One region of the Providencia rettgeri genome, then DNA from elsewhere that is predicted to be linked to it. Evidence: predicted binding sites of a transcription regulator. Region 1 holds the regulator's gene; each other region holds the start of a gene.
The links. Region 1 encodes PhoB, which activates phosphate uptake and scavenging genes when phosphate is short. Its sites were predicted from a motif close to CTGTCATAAAACTGNCNNAT; they were not measured.

Region 1 (5,509 bases):
AATAGTTGAGTCTGATATTTCAAGCGTTCTTCAACTAATAAAAGATCGGCTTGTTGCCGGTTGAAAAGCGTCTGTTGTTCGTGTTGTCGCTGTTTAGCTTGCTGGTATTCACGTTCTAATACCGTGAACGCATGTGCTATTTTTTGCTGCTCTGCCAGTTTAGCCGTCAACTCATTGATAAACGCAGTGACGGCTTGCTCATTTTGAGCTAATTCAGGTGTAAGTGCTTGCTCACATGTTTTTTTCCAACTGCCAGCTAAGGCCTCAAGGTGGGCTGTGGTTTGTTGCAACTGCTGTGCTTGTTCTTTTTGACGCTGTTGCTGGGTCTCCGATAGTGTGACCAGCTTAGCTTGTTGCTGCTTAAGGTTATCAAGTTGCTCAGTTAACTGTATTAGTTGCTGTTGGGTATCACTTGGGTGAATGGATTGGTATGCCTTCACGGCTGGGTGCTCGGTTGAACCACATAATGGGCACGGCTTCCCTGAAACAAGCTGCTGGCGTTCTTGTTCCAAACTGACAATTTTCTGCTCTAATTGGTATTTTTCATTGGTTAGTTTGATGCGCGGGGTTAACTCATTGATTTGAGAGTCGGTTAGTTCCCATTCTTTTTGTGTTTGCGCGCTTAACCGCATTAAATCCGTATGCTGTTGAGTGTGTTGCTGTAATTGTGTTTTTGTCGCAAGGCATTGGGATAGCATTAATGGCAATAGTTTCCCATGCTGTAAACGCGCTTGCAGTTGCTCAATGTGTTGATGAACAGAATCAATGTCATATTTTTCTTGATTGGTTTTGTATTGCTGCTCTTGTTTTTTAAATGTCAGCGTATCATTTTCCAACATAGATGCCGTTTGCATTAATTCTGTGGTGCGTTTTTGCTTATCCGTTTGCAACTGCTCAATCTCATTTGAGAGACTTTGTTGCTTTTGCGCAACGGCGTTAAGTTTGTCTGCAAGCTCAAATATAAACTGTCCTTGTTGTTTCCAACTGGCGATTTGGGCACTAATTTCACCCTCTTTTTGTTTTTCTTGTAAAAATATATTTAGCTGATTAAGTTGAGCAGTCCCTTGCTGGATTTGGTTTTGTGTTTCATTTACCCATCGCTGCTTTTCCTCAAAAGCCGTTTGTTTATCTGCGACTTGTTGTTTTAATTCATATTGTTGCTGCGTCAATTGTGATATTTGGTTATCAAGAGGGCGAACGACTTCTTCAATCAGTTGATTTTGTTGTTTTACAAAATCAATATGTTGGCGATAGTCATCCTGTGATTGGATAAGGGCAGCTTGCAGGGGAATTCGTTCAGCTTGTTGCTGTTGCAGATTAAGTTGCAACTGCTGTTGTTTTTCTGTGTATTCAGAAAGTTGCCGTTGTAGGCGTTCAATATCTTGCCAAAGCGGGCGCAGAGATTCTGCGGGCTCACTCTCCGATAGCTTTTTCAGTTGAGGCTGTGCGGCTTGGTATGCAATTTGCGCATTTTTCAGTTCATTATCCAGTGACTGAACCCGCACTGTGAGTTGGCGGTGCTGTTGCCACCAATTGAGTTCGTGTTGATGTTGTGTGCGCTTTTGTTTTATTTCGGTTTCTTGTTTAATTAATGTATTGAGTTGTTCAACCAGTGCTTGGTGTTCCGATTCTGTCAGTAAGTTAATACTTTGCGCCCTAGCTTTAAGTAAATCTAAATCGGTTTTCGCTTGCTTGTGCTGATTAAAAATAGATTTTGAAATCTGGCTATAGATTTCTGTGCCGGTAATTTCTTCGAGTAAATCTGCGCGCTCTTTTTCTGAGGCATTTAAAAAAGCAGCGAAGTCCCCTTGTGACAACAAAATCGACTTGGTAAAGCGCCCAAAGTCTAACCCTGTAATTTTGGCAATTTGGTCGCGGATTTCAGACACTTTCACAGTTATAATTTTGCCATCAGCTACTTGAGCAAGTTCCGCTTTTGGTGGTTGTAAGTTGCCATCTGCTTTATTGCCTGCACGGCGTTGACTCCAGAATGCACGGTATGCCGTGCCTTTGACTTCAAACTCGACTTCCGCAAGGCACTCGCCCGTATGGCGTGTCATTAATTCATTTTGACTTGCGGAAATTGAATCTAACCGTGGTGTGCGATGGTATAAAGCCAGACAAATTGCATCTAATAAGGTGGTTTTCCCCGCCCCTGTCGCGCCTGTGATGGCAAATAGCCCCTGACTGGCAAACGGTTCTTCCGTAAAGTCAATTTTCCATTCGCCTTTGAGGGAGTTAATATTTTTTAGACGTAAGCTTAAGATTTTCATATTAATTACCTTCCCCTTGCTCGTGGCGTAATGCGTCATAGGACTGCTGGAAAAGTTGAACGAGACGCTGTTCACGCTCAGGATCTTCAAGGTTTTCTTCGCTAAGGCGGCGCAAGAAAACGTCTTTTACGGTTAATTCATTTAGCGTTTCGTTGGCTAGCGCAAGGTTTTGTCCTTGTCTTTGTTTTCTCGCTCGACGCAGCAACACCACTTCAACGGGAAGAGACTGAGTTAACGCTTCGATGCGCTGTTGAATGTCTGCCAGATAATCTTGAGAGGCCACTTCAATATCTAACCAAACCGCATTTTCCCCTTGGTAGTCCTTCCATGTATTTATTTGCTGCTCTATCTCTTTTAATGATCCTTTGATGGTTTGTAGCGGCTGAATAACAGGGATCGCTAATGGGGTAATTTCAGTTAATGCACTGCCTGAAAAAGTCACCAAACAGACGCTTTTTGGCTGGGTAGTTTCATCAAAGCTGAGCGCGATAGGGGAGCCGCAATAGCGAATATGTTGTTTCCCACCAATAACTTGAGGTCGATGTATATGACCGAGGGCAATGTAATCTGCTGGAGGAAATGCCCCTGAAGGGAAGGCCTCTAATGTACCGATATAAATATCGCGCACGGAATCGGTCAGTTCTGCGCCAATGACGGTTAAGTGCCCTGTGACAATAATCGGGATATCCACGCCCAACGCTTCACGCTGTTCGAGAGCCAATTGGTAGCTAGATTGGTAATAGTCATGAATTGCGGTTTGTAGGGAAAGTTGTTTTTCTTCAATACTTTGCCCAGCAACGCTAAGTTGGATATCCCGAGGGCGTAAAAAAGGGATCGCACATACCAGCCCAATAGGTTGAGCTTGTTTATTCTGTAGAGTGATAACATGCGGTTCACTACCCGAGGTAACTACCTGCGTATTGAGGTAGCTTAATAATGCACTGGATTCATTCAGAACAGATACTGAATCGTGGTTACCGCTTAATATGACCAACTGACAACCCGTTTTTTGTAAATCCACTATAAATTTATTATATAACTCACGGGCATAGCTTGGTGGTGATCCTGTATCAAAAATATCACCAGCAACGATGATGGCATCAACCTGATAGTGCTCGACTTGGCTCACTAACCAATTTAAAAAGTGTTGGTGCTCAGGGGCACGGCTTTTCGTAAAAAAGTATTGACCAAGGTGCCAGTCAGAGGTGTGAATAATGCGCATGAGCCATCAATCCTATCTTCAATGAAGGGTATAAATTACTGCAATTGAGTATACCTTATCCTATCAAAACCTCGTGATATTCTCGTGTTATGGCGGAATTATTTCACTTAGATGACATTTACCCGCTAATATAAGGAGAAATATCTGTTTTGCTGATAGGTATTCATAATTCTGTCATAAAAGTGACGCATAATGCGTTCACGTTAACAATGTCCTCTTATTTTACAGGAACAATCATGGCAAGACGCATTCTAGTAGTTGAAGATGAAGCGCCCATCCGAGAAATGGTTTGTTTTGTATTAGAACAGAATGGTTTTCAGCCGATTGAAGCTGACGATTATGACAGCGCAATTGCACAGTTAGTTGATCCTCTACCTGATTTGGTTTTATTGGATTGGATGATCCCCGGTGGATCTGGGCTTCAAGTGATTAAACATATGAAGCGCGATAGCGCTACTCGCGATGTCCCTGTGATGATGTTAACCGCTCGTGGGGAAGAAGAAGATCGTGTAAAAGGCCTTGAAGTCGGTGCGGATGATTATTTAATTAAGCCGTTTTCCCCGAAAGAGTTAATTGCTCGTGTTAAAGCTATTTTACGTCGCATCTCACCGATGTCGACGGAAGATATCATCGAAATGAATGGGTTAACCTTAGACCCAACTTCCCACCGTGTGACGAGTAATGATACCCCGATTGATATGGGGCCGACCGAATATAAGCTTTTGCATTTCTTTATGACGCATCCTGAACGTGTTTATAGTCGCGAGCAGTTATTGAATTATGTGTGGGGTGCGAACGTCTATGTCGAAGATAGAACGGTGGATGTACATATTCGGCGTTTAAGAAAAGCACTAGAGACTGAAGGTCATGATAAAATGGTGCAAACAGTACGCGGTACAGGGTACCGTTTCTCTGTTCGTTATTAACGACAAACTGGGGAGAGACATGCGTGCTTGAACGCTTATCGATTAAACAGCTGATTTGGGGACTGTTTTTATTTATCTTACCTGCGCTAATTTTGTCCATTTTTATTGGGCACTTGCCTTGGCTATTAGTTATTTCATTGTTGGCAGCCCTAGCGTGGCACAGTTATAACTTACTGAAACTGTCTTATTGGCTTTGGTTGGATAAAAGTATGCTGCCACCGGAGGGAAAAGGGGGGTGGGAGCCGATTTTTTACGGTATTTACCAGATGCAGCAGCGTAACCGTAAACGTCGCCGTGAATTAGGGCAACTCATTAAACGCTTTCGTAGCGGCGCTGAATCCTTACCTGATGCTGTTGTGATGATGACTACCGAAGGCAATATCTTCTGGTGCAATCGTCATGCGCAGGCGCTGCTAGGTTTTCGCTGGCCAGAAGATAACGGTCAACATATTTTCAATCTATTGCGTTATCCTGATTTTAGTCGTTACTTTTCAATCAAAAGTTATGACCGGGCATTAACCATTGAGCTCAATAGCGGGGAAATTGTTGAGTTTCGTATTTTGCCTTATACCGAGGGGCAGTTATTGATGGTGGCGCGCGATGTCACTGAAAAACGTCGCTTGGAGAAAGCACGGCGGGATTTTTTTGCTAACGTAAGCCATGAACTGCGCACGCCTCTTACCGTTATTCAAGGGTATCTTGAGGTGATGGATGACCAAGAAGGTATGCCTGCCGTTAATAAAAAAGCGCTGAACGTTATGCAAGAGCAAACTCACCGGATGGACAATTTAGTTAAACAGCTTTTGCAGTTATCCCGTATTGAAATTGCCCCGCAAATCAACCTTGATGAACAGGTAAACATTCCCGTGATCCTCAAAATGATTGAGCAAGAGGCAATAGGTTTAAGTCAAGGTCGTCAGCAATTTGAGTTTAATATCGATGAATCACTGCAAGTACACGGCAATGAAGAGCAATTACGTAGTGCTGTGGCAAACTTAGTGTATAACGCCATTAACCATACTCCTGAAGGGACGAAAATTCGTATTGATTGGCAAAGAACCAGTAATGGTGCACGGTTTAGTGTGAAG
Region 2 (5,509 bases), 2.1 Mb from region 1:
TTTACATCACCTTTCATTTTGTTCGCCCCCAGTTCAGCGTCTTTCTCACTGCGTGGGATCGAGCGGGCGTGTAAATAGTAAACGGATTCACGATCTTTCGGGAGTGCAGATGATTTGGTCGTTTCTGCAATACGGACATCGCGTTGTTCTGCTGATTTTAAATAGAACATAGGAGGAAGCACATCAAATACGGTTTCTTGAGCAGAGTCACTTGCCGTTTTCGTGATATAGACTTGTACGAGGTACTCTTCCTTCTCTGTACTATTACGAATAGTCACAGGAACAGATTGGCTATTTTGTGGGAAAATAACGCGAGTGCTGTTAAGACCGACGCCAGCTGCGGAGGAGCTGGTTATTTCAGATACAAAAAGCATCATACTCATTAATGAATATTTTGTGATTGTCATCAAACGCATTATTTATCTCCAATCGTGATTACTATTAGTAAAGATGAAATAGCAATATGTTGCTATTTCATCTAGGTAGTGATTATTCGTAGCTTACAGAGAATGTGATTGGCGCATCAATACGCTGTGAATCAGGTGTTGCTACAGTTGAGTATAATGCGACTTTCATTGGTACCGACGCTGAACCACCTTGCTTTAAGCCAGAGACACCGCTTAAATCAATGCTTGTATTTGGTTTAACCGGTTTAGCGTCAGCACTCAGTTTCACACCAACAGTGGCTTTTGCCGTATTGTTGAAGTAATCACCATTTGCATCTAACGCAGTACCTTTAGCAAATAGCTGCACTGAACCAGCTGATTGGTCTTTGCTACAGTTAGTTAATAGCAGAGAGAAATCTTTTGCGCTATTTGTGATATCGCCAGCCGCTTGAATGTCTGCAGAAATATAAGTACCTAAATCAATGTTAGGGTTGCTAACGCTTAAATCACAAGTTGCAGAAGCGATTTGACCCGATACAGTAACTTGTGCGTTTGTTGCAGCAGATGCCGCACCAGTGAAACCTAAACCGGCAGCGATACATAAAGCGATAAGATTTTTTTGACTGATCATAATAGAACCTTATTAGTAAGTTATAGAGTGTGACATTTAATATTTGCCTACTAACCAAATAAAACCTTGGTAGCAGAATAGGTATTTAATAATGTGAATTCATTATTAAATGCTTTCGATTTTTATTTAAAAAAATAAAAATATAAAACTTAACTTTGATAAATAGTCAGATTTATCTTGTTTATCTTGCTAGCTTTGTTTACTTGGATGGTCTCACTAGCGGAATGAGTAAATCTTAGCTAAGAAAAAAATAAATTCCATATAAAAACTCATGTAGTGAGTAACTAAATGTAACTAGTACTTTAATTTCATTAGGAATATTCCTAATAATTAATGGAAGTTAAATTTACAACTAAAAATAAATACGTGATTAAGAGTTTTATTTTTTTTATAAACGTTGAAGGTTACCAATTCAATCATATTGATGATAAATGTCATGTATATGAGATTTGAGTTTATTAAACTTCAATAAATGCATTTTTTTTGGATTAAAATTTTGTTTTGTGGTGTGGTGTATAAGTTATCAGTTTGTTTGTTTTTTTTGAACAACTCTAGAAATTTGTAATATTAAATTAAAAGTGTGTTTTTGCGTATTTTTATTGAGTTCTCACCCATGAAATATAAATTCACAAATAGTTACTAATACTCAATGATTAAGTCATTTTTGTGGTATGGCTTAAAATATCACTCTATTTAATTATCATCGGATTAATGATCTTATCGCTAGCGATTATTGAATAATGTGTCTGTTAGTTGGCTTCCAAGTAAGTGATTATTTATGAATAAACAATAATAAGCATAAACACGTTTTTTAATGTTGTAAGTAAATAAGATGTGTCTTATTTATTGATCCCCATATAAGGTTATTCATTAATAAACCTCCGTAATAAAACTATGCGTAATAAAATATTGTCAAACTACAAGGTGTCGAGTGTGTATTTCTAACAAATAGGTTGAATGTTGAAATAAAGTAAAAATATAGAGGCAAGTCATTAAAATGACATTTTTGGATATTCAAAAATTGATGTGATTTTTAAGGGGAAGTTCTGTTCTCTAATAAGTAATATGTTAGTACTGTTCTGCGTATTGGTTTATCTCTTCATAGCAAAGCTAAATTAACACGTTTTATGTCAGTTTATTGGCGTCAAAACCTGACATTTATTAAAAATCTGATAGTATAACTACTAAGTAAAACTAATAATCACTAAAGCAAGTATTCATAATACTTGTGTTAAGGTTATAAGATAAAAATGAAGCATAAATATGTATTATTAATGACTCAACTTGTTGTTTTATCTGTTTCTTTTGAGTCATTGGCATTTGACGAACAGCAATATAATCCAGTTGTGTTCAACATGGCGCAGCTCTATGACTTTAATCCTGTAAGAGGCAATGTTAAGGAGCTCAAGACGATCGTCTATAACGAAGATAAAACTATCAATTATGAATCCCTATTGAAAATGGGGCGCGATGGTTGTGTTGAAAGTTTTCAGTTAAATCAGAAAAAAGATGAATACCTAAGCAGTGTTCATAATTACCTTTCTGTTAAGCGGATTAAAAATAAACTTATTGGTGTGGATGCTAATGGACCCGTAGAGATGTCAATCGGTAAAGATTGTACAATAATTTCAAGGAAAGATACTAATGGTGAATTAATCTACAAATATAACAAAGATGGGTTTATTACAGGGTCAGTGCTGGCAGATACAAAAGAAAAATTCGGTGAAAATAATTACAATGAGTTTAAGTTACCCACTGAAATTAAGTACTATAAAGGCGATACGGTTATTTCGGAAACTCGATTGACGTATGGTAAGGACCCAACCAAAGCATTTGACCATATTATGGATATAAGAGCTTTAGGGCAGACTATTTTATTGGTTGACTCCAAATGTGATTATGATAAGCGCAACATTGCTTACCAGTGTAATTTTGTACTTACCTTGAATTCTAATGGCAAAACGATCAAGCTGCCTAAAAATAGTCAGACAGATGTCACATTCTATTGAACTAAAAATAAACCTATCTCTATAGGCTAGCGGTTAATAGAAGGTTCTATAACATATTGTCGCTGATAAAAAATAAGTGTTTTTACGGGGGGTATTCTTGTTCGGCGTCATTTTGTCAATGTATATAATATTAAACTTACAATTCGCTACTAAGGTGAGTGTTAGCAATAGGGTTATTACAGATTATGATGGATCACTTTATGCAAATCTTTTTAGGGGGTATTGAGGTTACCTACTGATTTTTATAGCTAAAATGGCATAAAAACACCCTAAAATTGATAGATGAACCAATCTGACTGACGCTAATATGAATGAACGATTATGTTTAAACGCAGCCTACGGGTTCGAAAAAAGCACTTCTCACTCATTTGATACTGTGTTGATAGCCCTAGGTTTATTAGGTGCGAGCTTCACGCCTTGCTTAAAATGGTTTTAATTCAAATCAAATTTCACCATCAAAGATAAACAACCCCATGCAATTGATTAAAGCAGTGTAATAGAAGATAGGCTGTTTTTTATTGTTCAATAGATTGTGATTTATATATCACGCCTAAGTGATATTGCCGTCATAATTTTGTCATCCGCGAGTTATATTTCTGTCATTTCCTACAGGTAGCATTCTATCTCAACTATAAACTGCGTGACTTCGCACATTTACTGTACATCTTCGCGCAATTAACTAGAAAGTGAGATAAGTAGAATGACATCGTTACAACATTCAACTCTAGCAACAGTATTCGGTTTATTATTCGCCAGCCAGGCCATTGGCTCTACTGAAATTCCGTTCTGGCATTCCATGGAAGGGGAGCTTGGTGAAGAAGTTAATATATTAGCGACCGAGTTTAATAAGACACACCCAGATTATACAATTTTGCCAGTATATAAAGGTAATTATGAGCAAAGTCTTGCTGCGGGGATTGCGGCTTTTCGTTCAGGTAATGCCCCTGCAATTTTACAAGTTTACGAAGTTGGCACAGCAACAATGATGGCATCTAAGGCGATTAAGCCAGTTTATCAAGTGTTCCAAGATTCAGGTATCGCATTTGATGAGTCCCAGTTTGTTCCAACTGTTGCGGGGTATTATAGCGATGCGAAAACCGGGCATCTTTTATCTCAACCATTTAATAGCTCAACCCCTGTTTTGTACTACAACAAAGACGCATTCAAAAAAGCGGGTCTAAACCCAGATGAACCCCCGAAAACTTGGCAAGACATGGCTGCCTACACGGCTAAGTTACGTCAGTCAGGCATGAAATGTGGTTATGCTAGCGGCTGGCAAGGGTGGATCCAAATTGAAAATTTTAGCGCATGGCATGGTAAACCTATCGCTTCAAAAAATAATGGATTTGATGGGACAGACGCCGTTTTAGAATTCAATCAGCCAATACAAGTTAAACATATCGCCTTATTGCAAGAAATGAATAAAAGAGGGGATTTTAGCTACTTAGGTCGTAAAGATGAATCGACTGAAAAGTTTTATAACGGGGATTGTGCCATTATCACAGCCTCTTCGGGGTCACTCGCGATTATTCGTAAACACGCTAAATTTGATTTTGGTGTTGGCATGATGCCGTATGATGCTGAAGTTGAAGGCGCACCACAAAATGCCATTATCGGCGGGGCAAGTTTATGGGTGATGGCAGGAAAAGATCCAGCGACTTATCGAGGGGTCGCTGAATTTATGCAATTTTTAGCAAAACCTGAAAATGCAGCCCAGTGGCACCAAAAAACAGGTTATTTACCGATTACAACTGCTGCTTATAATTTAAGCCGTGGCTCCGGTTATTATGATAAAAACCCAGGGGCAGATATTGCTACTCGCCAGATGTTAAATAAGCCACCTTTAGCGTATACCAAAGGCTTGCGTTTAGGAAATATGCCACAAATTCGTACCATTGTGGATGAGGAATTAGAATCGGTTTGGTCAGGTAATAAAACAGCTCAACAAGCTTTAGATGCCGCTGTTGATCGTGGTAATCAGTTATTACGCCGTTTTGAAAAGTCAACGCAGTAATCCCCTCTGACGCTATTGCCTCTTTCTTAAACAAGGGAGGCAATTTTACAATTTAACCGAGTGTGTTTATGTCTTTTTCACGTCCTGTTTTTAGTTCAAAATGGTTGCCTTATTTCCTTGTTTTTCCTCAGTTATTGATCACTATTGTTTTCTTTATTTGGCCAGCGACTCAAGCACTCTGGTATTCATTACAAAGCATAGACCCATTTGGTCTTTCGAGTGAATTTGTTGGGGTCGATAACTTTATTCAATTATTTCAAAATAGTTATTATCTTGATGCTTTTTATACCACGATGGTGTTTAGTGGATTAGTGACCGGATGTGGGTTACTGGTTTCGTTATTTTTTGCCGCGTTGGTTGATTATGTTATACGAGGGAGTCGGTTTTACCAAACATTAATGCTATTACCCTATGCGGTTGCACCAGCAATTGCCGCAGTTTTATGGCTGTTTTTATTTAGTCCGGGGCG
Region 3 (5,509 bases), 120 kb from region 1:
AAAGGTAGGAAAACCGAATAAAGATAGGGGCGATAAAATAAAAATTCCCCACAATATCCGTATTGTGGAGAATTTACACTACAGGGTTGGTTTATTGCTTCAGTCCCATTGCGTCACGCATGGTAAAGAACAAATCGGTTTGGTCAGTCAGCCCCATCACGTTCGCAGCGTGTGGACCATAGGCTGCAACACGCAGCTGAGCACCAGTATGCTCTTGTGAGTCATCTTCTTCAGAGTTACCGTAATTCACCACCATCACAGAACCATCTTTCGTAATCAACGCTTGAGTTAAACCGGTTGATTTCGTGCCCTCAGGAATAATTTGGCTTGAATGTGAATGGTCAGCAGTCACGATGACTAATGTGTCACCATGTTTTTTCGCAAAATCTAAGCCTACTTGTACTGCTTCATCAAGGGCAACTGTTTCACCAATTTGGCCACATGGGTTAGCTTTATGGTCTTGTTTATCGATGGATGCACTTTCAACTTGTAAGAAGAAACCATTTGGATTGACCGCTAGCAGATCAATCGCTTTTTGCGTCATTTGCGCTAATGTTGGTGCGTTTGGATCTAATTTCGAGTTTGGTTTACATTCCAGTGGTGCATTGTTGATATTACCATAATGCACTGCCTTCGGACCTTCCCAAGCTACCGCCATATTGCCATCATGGAATAAGCCAAGCACAGGTTTGTCTTGGTTCGCCACTTTAACATCGTTCAACGACTGTGCATCACGCACGATAGTGTAACCACGCTCAATCGCTTGTTGCTCAAGCGTTTTACCTTTATAGTCGCCCGCTTTTGCTGTTTGTTTGAAGCTCTTCGCGCCCCCTCCTAATGTCACATCGGCGCGGGTCACTAATAGCTGCTCTGAAATTGAACCTCGACCGCCATTTTCAAGAGCATTGGTTGCACATTTTTCTGACGTTTCTTCCGGACCGTAACATTTACGTGCGGTCACATGAGCGAATTGCGCCGCTGGCGTTGCATCTTGAATTTCAGAAGTTGTGACGTTACCGGTTGCTTTACCATTACGTTTGGCGATTTCAATTAAGGTTTCGTGATCTTTACCAAACACATCAACCCCTAACGCCCCATTGTAGGTTTTCACACCAGAGGACCATGCTGTGGCTGATGCCGCTGAATCTGTAACATAATCAGGTTTTTGTGTTTTTTTATCTAACGCATAGTGCGTATATTGACCCGTAATCGGCAATGCATCAATACCTTTAAAGAAGCCTGAAGCCCCTTCTGCATAGTTACGTGCAACGGTGATTTCTGAATCCCCCATGCCATCACCAATAAATAAAATAACGTTCTTCGCTTTGCCATTATGTAAGGCTGCTTTCATTATATCCGTTTGCTCGGTTGCTAAACGGCGTGCACCACCAAACTTGGTGATATCACCTTGCGCTGCACGGTTTTCTGAAACGGCATCATTTTTATCCGCCGCATAAGCCGGAAGAGTGCTACCTAACATTAATGTGCTGACTGTGACAGCTAAAAAGGACTTCATAAAATTACCAGTCATAACTGTTTTCCTTGCCAATCAATAATGAGAAAAGAGAAAGAATGCTACAAATAATGATAGGCATGCTAAAGTAGCTAGATGACAGTTGAATGACGCTTTTATGGCGAAATGAAGACGATTGTCATAAATGTGAAAAAAGCAGCCCATCATAAGCTGCCTTTCGCGGTTGAAACTTACCGATTGTTACCATTGGGAAGTTAGCTGTTTAGTCCCTTCGTATAACGTTTCGCACCAAGAAACATAATCGTGCCCACTGGGCAATTCGATGGCATCCACGGAATAGCCTTTATGTTTCAATACTTCCAGTAGTTGGTAATGGTTTTGAATGATCCCCCCCCAACTCCCCCGTTGCTCAAATAAGCCCGCCTCAAGGAAAAAACGAATTGGCTGCGCTGGCATAGTTTCAATTTCACGAATTAGCCATTCAGGATCTTCTCCTTTTGGTGTCCACCAATAAGATCCTGACATACTGAGCACATTACCAAACACTTCAGGGTGCTGTAATGCATTCCATGTTGCCCCTAGCCCCCCAAAACTTGAGCCAGCAATAATGGTGTGTTCTGCTTTCGCACGAATACCTTTTTCCGCTAATTTGGGCATTAATTCATCCACCAGCAATTGCGGGAAAAGTGCATTAGGTGGTAGTTCTTTACCACGCCTGTCGGCACTAACGCTATCAACAAACACAATATGCATTGGTGGGAAATCGCCTTTGTTTATCCAGCGATCAAAAAATTTGGCCATTTGATAAGTATGAAGGTAAATTTGCCCATCTAAAAGTACAAGTAAAGCAGGCTGTTCCATCGGGATATTTGGTCGATAAAGCGTAATTTGCCGCTCATTATTTAAAACTTGGCTGGATAACGTAAAGGTCTCTAATTGCCCTTTCATTTGGCTTTTTTCAATGGCAGCAAATTGACACTGGCGGATATTCGGTGTCAGGGATAACAAAGAAAAACGATTATAGGTATCCGTTGAAGCAGAAGGGATACTTTGTGAGTTATAAGGGTCAGCCTGTGCAGTGACTAAAATCGCTTTGCGCTGTGCAGGCCCGCCCTCTGGAACGTTCGGAATATCAGGAGCAATTTTATATTGGGTCAATGTATCACCTGGGATGATAAAAGAACGATACCAAATATCTGTCCCCGCGATTTGCGCCATTCTTTCATGGTTCCCTGAAGGCGCACCTAAAATATAGGCATTTGATTTCGCACCGCGCCATAAAAATGTCGCGCGTTTTTGATGCCCCGCAAGATCTTCAATAAGTGGCGTCCCTTGCGCGGCAACCGCCTGCCAAAACGCGTTGGTATCACCATGATGATAATGTTCATCCAATAAGCTTTGCAGTTTTGGGCTAACAGGCTCGTTGTCTTTTTTAATCTCTAAAGGTTGGTAATCGCTTATATCAAACTGTAGCTGCCATGGTTTCCCCGGAGAGCCTTGTAAATCGAGATAATACACACCATTTTGTGGAACGATATAGTCTGCGGTATGAGGCTCTAAAGTAGAGCCATAAGCTTGCAATACACGGACAGGCTGTTTGTTGGCATTTAACAAAACGACTTGAGATACCCCCTCACCGCGCTGCTTAATAAAATCTTGCTGCAAAGCTTCAAAATAGACGCAGCTATGACCTTCACTATCATGCACACCTTCTACAGAAGAAAGCTCAGCTAAACGCAGGCAACTCGATTGCGTAGCCATCGCTGCGGAGGAAAACAAAATACAACCTAAAAGCGGCAGAGATTTCACATCTAATTCCAAGGAGTCAACTGATAATAATTATTACTATCAAAAAAACCTTTTAAACTCAATGGCTCGCGGTATGTTTTTCCATCAGTTGGTTAATCAACTGAAGGGCACTTAATAACCGATGTCGTTGTTTTTGACCTATTTTCAAGTAACGCCGTGTGGCGGGAACTCGGCTAACCAGTTCCGAACCCGTAAAAGGCTCTATTTCACAATGCCAATGACCATGATTAAACGTAATTTGGCAAGAATTAAAATCTAACTCTTCTAGTGTCTCTCTAATGATTGGGTAGGCATTCAACCAATCAATCACTTTTTGGCCATCAGGCTGCTTTGACACAAAATGTATATGTTTTTTCCTTACGCTACCGCGGGTTTTCACCACAATGTGAGCATTCAAATTTTCACCACAAAAACCCGACACAGAAAAGCGACTATACACAATAAATGCCAGAAATAATTTTCTAACACGCTCAGTGACTTCAATGTTCAACAATGGGTGCGGTTGAATAAGCAGCACACCAGGAGCGCCCCACTCACATGGGTAAGGCGTCATATCCCTTTCGATTCGATTTAATGTTAACCCTGCTTGGTACCCTGCTGGTAACCGTTTTTTTGTTAAGCCGCCCAAACGCTGTAATAGTGATGGTTTAGGCGAGGTGACGTAATGGCTCAAGTTGTACCTCCTCATTATCTTCATCTCTCAATGAATTAGACAGAACAACTTCAACATCAACCGGTTTGAACGGATTCACTTTCTGGACGAACACGGTCCAAATCAGTGCATAACCCGCCGTTAAACCTAACATGATTGCAAATGGAATATAGACATCGGACTGATTCATCCCTGGTGGAGTGATGTACACAATTGCTAAAATAATCCCCACACTGGATATAATTTGAGGGATTGGGAAGAACGGCGAACGGTAAGCTCGGTGTAAATCAGGACGACGAATACGCAATAACACCACGGAAATAGTGACTAATAGATAGGCTGTACCCCAAGAACATACGGCAGCTAAAACCAGCGGAATAATACGATCGAGGTCGCCTTGAATAGCAAAAGCATGCAAACATGGGATCATAACTGCCACTAAAATACCGAATATAGGTGTTTTAAAACGTGGATGTAAGTAAGTAAAAATGCGCGGTAATGCGCCATCTAATGCCATGCCATATAAAATACGTGGTACAGCCGCCATCAGCGTATTGATCGTTGCACCACCTGCTAATAATAGCGCGACACCAATCCAATATTTACCAAATTCCCCCATCACCCGCTCAGCAAACGCTGGGATTGCCATCGGTGTTTCCAGTAAGCGCGTGCCCGTTTGTGGGTCAACGACCACGTTTTCAATTTGATTAGCTAACGCAGCACCAAATAACACCATGCATAAAGCCACACAGAATAAACCCGTTGTCATGGCTCGAGGAATCACTTTAGCGGAATTTTTTATTTCTGGTGCCATTGGCGTGACCAATTCACACCCTACAAACATAAACATCGCCATTCCCACAAAGCTTAAAACCAGTGTTGGATCTGAGATATTTAACTCGGCACCAAACCACCCTTCCATCGGGACATTAAACGGTAGCAACAAGCCGGTAATACTAAAAATCACGAGCGTTGACCACATAGCGAAAGTCAGCACCACTTCAACCTTACCAAACGCCTCAATACCGAAAGCATTTAAGATGCCAAAGGTGACGACTAATCCAACGCCAACCATCCAAGACGAATTACTGGTTTCCAGTACCGTATTAAGATGTTCAAAGTTAACTAACGCCATGATCCCCGACAGAATGGTTTCCGCCGTTCCCGCAAAGACGTGCACAATCAAATACGCGGAGAGTGCCCCAGTGATAGCCCAAAAACGCCCCATACCACAAGAAATATAGTCATACACTGAGCCAGAGGTCGGTAAAATCGCCGCAGCCTCTGAGAAGGTGGTGAGCTGTGCCTGCATCATAATAAAGCTCAGTAACACCGCTAACGCAAAGGTATCGCCACCAATACCAAAACCACTGGTGACGGTTAAAATAACTGGGCTCGCCATAATTAGGCCCGCTGAACTCGCCAGAGTCGTTGGGAACCCAACTTTCCCTTTTTCGAGATGTGACGATAATTTTGAGGATAAATTCATTTTGCTTCCCTCTCTCTTGCTCTATACGCAGTCATAAATGTGAATTTTTTGTAAAAATAACGTGACTACATTGCCACTATAAAAA

Region 2: ugpB (sn-glycerol-3-phosphate ABC transporter substrate-binding protein UgpB) is a predicted target of PhoB. The motif match lies at 3,590-3,609, and genes of this name have one in related genera.
Region 3: phoA (alkaline phosphatase) is a predicted target of PhoB. The motif match lies at 1,608-1,627, and genes of this name have one in related genera.

The regions. Positions count from the first base shown of each region.
Region 1 is NZ_CP163512.1:25,403-30,911, forward strand. Features, by position in the region: gene AB6N04_RS00095 (AAA family ATPase) at 1-2,273, opposite strand, end outside; gene sbcD (exonuclease subunit SbcD) at 2,275-3,495, opposite strand; gene phoB (phosphate regulon transcriptional regulator PhoB) at 3,732-4,421, shown strand; gene phoR (phosphate regulon sensor histidine kinase PhoR) at 4,445-5,509, shown strand, end outside.
Region 2 is NZ_CP163512.1:2,160,418-2,165,926, reverse strand. Features, by position in the region: gene AB6N04_RS09870 (molecular chaperone) at 1-416, opposite strand, end outside; gene AB6N04_RS09865 (fimbrial protein) at 490-1,017, opposite strand; gene AB6N04_RS09860 (YnfC family lipoprotein) at 2,268-3,026, shown strand; gene ugpB (sn-glycerol-3-phosphate ABC transporter substrate-binding protein UgpB) at 3,727-5,040, shown strand; gene ugpA (sn-glycerol-3-phosphate ABC transporter permease UgpA) at 5,109-5,509, shown strand, end outside.
Region 3 is NZ_CP163512.1:4,261,316-4,266,824, reverse strand. Features, by position in the region: gene phoA (alkaline phosphatase) at 92-1,531, opposite strand; gene AB6N04_RS19440 (alpha/beta hydrolase-fold protein) at 1,715-3,283, opposite strand; gene AB6N04_RS19435 (DUF3156 family protein) at 3,342-3,956, opposite strand; gene AB6N04_RS19430 (APC family permease) at 3,931-5,424, opposite strand.